2 regions of the Rhizobium sp. RHZ01 genome follow, and region 2 is predicted to be linked to the other one. Evidence: predicted binding sites of a transcription regulator. Region 2 holds the regulator's gene; the other holds the start of a gene.

Region 1 (2,396 bases), on a different contig from region 2:
GCTGAAGAAAAGGTGCAGTGAATGTCCCCGCGGTTTCTGATTTCTCTGGTTGCAGGTGTGGCGCTTGCCGGCCCACTGTTTGCCCAGGACGCGCCAAAAGGCGTGGTCGAACTCTTCACCTCGCAGGGATGTTCTTCTTGTCCTCCAGCCGATGCGGCTTTCCGCAAGATTGTCGAGGCTGGCGGCGTTATTGCCCTCGCTTATCACGTCGACTACTGGAACTACATGGGCTGGGCCGACACGCTGAGTTCGAAAGAAAACACCGAGCGCCAGTATGGCTACGCGCAGACCATGGGCCGCGCCAATGTCTATACGCCGCAGGTGATCGTCAATGGTCGTGATCATGTGGCAGGGGCCGACCTGGGCGCGATCAATAAGAAAATCGATAGCTATGCAGCCGAAGGCAAGGGATTGTCGGTGCCGGTCACCGCACAGATGCGCGACGACCAACTCGAGATCAAGATTGGCGCGGGCCAGGGCAAAGCCAATGTCGTCATGGTCTATTTCAACCGCGAGAAGACCATCGAGGTCGAGAAGGGCGAAAACAGCGGTCAGAAGATTGCTTATCTGAACAGCGTTGCCGATGTCGAAACCGTCGGCATGTGGGAGGGCAAGGAAACGAGCTTGACGCTGCCGGCCAGCGTGATGCAGAAGCCGGATCTTGAGGGCTGCGCGATTCTACTTCAATCCTCCACCGCCGACGGCAATCCATCGGCGATTCTCGGAGCGACGGTCGTCATGGCTGGGAAGAATATCTGACCGTTTCATCTGCTTTGCGGATGGAAAACGGGGCGGCCCGGCTGATCGTATTCGGGGCTGGGGTTAAGGTCGATACGGTCAGCCGGGCCCTTTGGCGCGCTGGCGCCAAACTCGCACAAAACCTTTTCAGCAGACCAAATCCGGCAAAAAGATCATGCGCAAATCAGGTGCGACGCGGGTCCGAACGGCCCCGCGGCGCAGTCGTGAGGGAATTTCTCCTCCAAATGAGGCGCTGTTTTGACTGAATTGCGGCGCTCGGGAGATTGCACAGACTATGATTAATGTGACTGATCGCCCGCTTGCAATTTGTAAACGCTAAGGCAAACTGTCATGTACCCGTCACAAGCGGAGGCACAGGGAGACTGATGACAGATCAGCCGGATTTGCGGCGCGGCGAGAGCCGGTCAGCCGACAACAGTTCCTCAGTCGTCGTAGATCTCAAGGAATACAAGCAGAGCAAGGATCCAGCGCCGGTTACATTCCACCGACGCGAGCTCGACGCGATTTTATGGATTTATGGCCGCATGGTCGGCGAGGGCGAGTGGCGGGACTATGCGATCGATCATCTGAAGGATCGTGCCGTCTTCTCCGTTTTCAAGCGATCAGGTGAAATGCCACTCTTTCGCATCGAGAAGAATCCGAAGCTCACTGCCAAGCAGGGTGCTTATTCCGTTATCAATACGCACGGCGTTATCCTGAAGCGTGGGCACGAACTCCCCCAGGTTCTGAAGGTCTTCAACAAGGCGTTGAAGCTGGTCGAGAAGTAGCTCGAGCTCAGGCCTTGAACAGCGTGCCTGGATAGGTCGAGGCATCGGGGTCGGTCGCCGCCCCATCACCCAGGGCACGCTGCATGATCATCGTGTCGAGCCAGCGACCGTGCTTGTAGCCTGTTGCCTTGAGTCGGCCGGTTTCTGCAAAGCCCAGTGTCTGATGCAGGGCAATGGATGCCGGATGCGCGCCGCCGATCACGGCCACCATCTGGCGAAAGCCGAGATCGGTGCAGCGTTGGATCAGTTCGGCGAGCAGCAGCCTTCCAATTCCCTTGCCGCGCGCTTCCGGCCCCAGGTAGATCGAATCCTCGACCATCCAGCGATAGGCCGGCCGCGTGCGGAAGGCCGAGGCGTAGGCGTAACCAAGCAGCCCGCCATTCTCATCGATCGCGGCGATGTAGGGGTAGCTCTGGCCCGTGATTGCGGAAAATCGTGCCGCCATCTCGCTCTCGTCCGGTGGGACGATCTCGTAGCTTGCGACACCGTTCAGTACGGATTCGCGATAGATGGCCGTGATGGCAGGGAGGTCGGATGAGGAAGCGTCGCGGAGGAAGATGGGCATTCGGTCGGCCGGCAGATATGACGATGGACTCTTCCAGAAATCATCCTCGGCATGACCAGGCAACAAAAAAGGCGGCCGAAGCCGCCTTTTTCGATAACGTTCCTGTTCCTTATTTGCGGTCGCCCATGAACTGCAGGAGGAACATGAAGAGGTTGATGAAGTCCAGATACAGGGTCAGTGCGCCCATGATTGCCTTGCGGCCGGCAACATCCGCGCCGTCTGCTGCGTAGTACATTTCCTTGATGCGCTGCGTGTCGTAGGCGGTAAGGCCTGCGAAGATCAGCACGCCGATCGCGGAGACCGCG
Region 2 (2,396 bases):
CGCAGCGGGGCACGAGAGTAGGTGTCGTAAAGCGCGGCTTCAGCCATGGCGCGATCTCCTATCAGCAATCATCAGCAGCCGGACTCCGGCTAAGGAAAGCAGGTCCGGAAAATTAAAAATGCCGCCTTTCGGCGGCGAGCAGCACTATTTACTTTTCGCACTGCAATGTCAACAAAACTGAGGTTTCGCTGCATGCGTCAAGCAGCCATCCCGAGGCGCTCGACCTATCAACAACTATGTTGCATAAATGACTCTCACGCCCAGCAAGTTGGGGAAAACTTGAAAATCGATTCCCCGAGATTCAACCGACTCTTGTCACGGAGTCGGCCTCACACTAGGTTAAAACTCAATTACTAGGCTGCATGCGGCGGAACTAGTCACCAAAATTTGAGTAAGCGTTTCTTGCCTCGGATACGTCCGTGGCAACGGTGAAGGATTCTGCCTACACCAACGCTAATAAGGCGGAGACAGGGGCATGAACTGGACAGACGAGCGCGTTGAAAAACTGAAGAAGCTGTGGTCCGAAGGCCTGAGCGCCAGCCAGATCGCAGCACAACTTGGCGGTGTAAGTCGTAACGCCGTCATTGGTAAAGTCCATCGTTTGAGTCTGCCCGGCCGTGCCAAGGCCGGCGGTTCGACGACCACCGTCAGAACCCCCAAGCGCACGACTTCGGCGCCCCGCGCCACGAACTACGCCTCGCGGATCACCACACGCACCGTTACCCGCCAACAGGGCGCGACGATGCTCAAGGAAGAGATCGAAATCGATACGGTGGAGGAAGTCCGCTTCCGTCCGGCCGCAAATGTAATCGTTCCGATTTCTCGCCGCCTTGGCCTCACCGAGCTCACCGAGCGCACCTGCAAGTGGCCGGTCGGCGATCCGCTCAATGACGACTTCCACTTCTGCGGTTGCGAGTCCCCGGACTCTTCCCCGTATTGCACGTATCATCAGCGCATGGCCTACCAGCCGGTCAACGAGCGCCGCAAGGCCGCTAACCGGGTCGCCTGACCCGGAAGCCGGATAAGGAATAAAGAAAACGGGCCCTCGCGGGCCCGTTTTTCGTTGTAAGGGAAAGACCTCTCAGGCTCTCGCCTGAAAGGATCAGGCTTCCATCGAATAGCCGGCACCGCGCACGGTGCGGATGACGTCCTGCATGTTGGAAAAGTTCAAAGCCTTGCGCAGGCGGCCGACATGGACGTCAACAGTACGCTCGTCGACATAGATGTCGTGACCCCAGACGCCGTCGAGCAACTGCGAGCGCGAGAAGACGCGGCCGGGCGATGCCATCAAGAACTCGAGAAGGCGGAATTCGGTCGGGCCGAGGCGGACTTCGCGGCTCTTGCGGTGAACGCGGTGCGTCTCGCGATCCAGCTCGATATCGCCGCACTTCAGCAGCGTCGAGAGCACCTCGGGCTTGGCACGACGCAGCATCGCCTTGACGCGAGCGACAAGCTCCGGCGTCGAGAACGGCTTGACGACGTAATCGTCAGCACCGGTCGAGAGGCCGCGAACCCGTTCGCTTTCCTCGCCACGGGCGGTCAGCATGATGATCGGCAGGCGCTCGGTTTCCGGCCGCATGCGCAGGCGGCGGCAGAGCTCGATGCCAGACACGCCCGGCAACATCCAATCGAGGATGAGAAGGTCCGGCGTGCGTTCCTGAAGCCGGATCTCGGCCTCGTCGCCGCGCAGGATGGTATCGACCTCAAAGCCTTCGGCCTCAAGGTTATAGCGGAGAAGCACGCTCAGCGCTTCTTCGTCTTCAACGACAGCTACTTTAGGGATCATTCGTTTCGGTCTCCTGGGGGCGCGGTCGCGGAATGACTATTCAGTGACTGCGCCGACGGTGTTGGCGGTATCGTCCTTCGGACGTTCGCCTTCCGGCTGGGCACCGGTGGCCATGTAGTAGATCGTTTCGGCAATGTTGGTGGCGTGGTCGCCGATGCGCTCGATGTTCTTGGCGCAGAACAGAAGATGCGTGCAGCTGGTGATGTTGCGCGGATCTTCCATCATGTAGGTGAGCATTTCACGGAACAGCGAGGTGTACATCGCGTCGATTTCCTCGTCGCGCTCACGGACCGATTTTGCTTTGTCGGCAGCACGGCTCGTGTAGACGTCGAGGACTTCCTTGAGTTGGACGAGGGCGAGCTCGGACAGGTGCTCGAGGCCGCGGGCGAGCTTGCGCGGCACGCCGGCGCTCTGTACGGCAATGACGCGCTTGGCAGTGTTCTTGCCCAGGTCGCCGACGCGCTCCAGGTCTGCCGCGATGCGGATGGAGCCCATGATCTCGCGAAGATCGGCCGCCATCGGCTGGCGGCGGGCGATCGTGACGATCGCCTTGTCGCCGATCTCGCGCTCCGCGTGGTCGAGGATCACATCGTCCGAGATGACCTTCTGG

Evidence for each region. The regulator PhoB, encoded in region 2, activates phosphate uptake and scavenging genes when phosphate is short. The targets are predictions, from matches to a motif close to TGTCATNNANCTGTCAT.
Region 1: IB248_RS26880 (DUF2794 domain-containing protein) is a predicted target of PhoB. The motif match lies at 1,086-1,102, and genes of this name have one in related genera.

What each region holds. Positions count from the first base shown of each region.
Region 1 is NZ_JACUZZ010000034.1:36,959-39,354, forward strand. Features, by position in the region: gene IB248_RS26875 (thioredoxin family protein) at 22-759, shown strand; gene IB248_RS26880 (DUF2794 domain-containing protein) at 1,125-1,526, shown strand; gene IB248_RS26885 (GNAT family N-acetyltransferase) at 1,534-2,091, opposite strand; gene IB248_RS26890 (Bax inhibitor-1/YccA family protein) at 2,201-2,396, opposite strand, start outside.
Region 2 is NZ_JACUZZ010000002.1:263,980-266,375, reverse strand. Features, by position in the region: gene IB248_RS04090 (aspartate aminotransferase family protein) at 1-47, opposite strand, end outside; gene IB248_RS04085 (GcrA family cell cycle regulator) at 476-1,009, shown strand; gene phoB (phosphate regulon transcriptional regulator PhoB) at 1,103-1,786, opposite strand; gene phoU (phosphate signaling complex protein PhoU) at 1,823-2,396, opposite strand, start outside.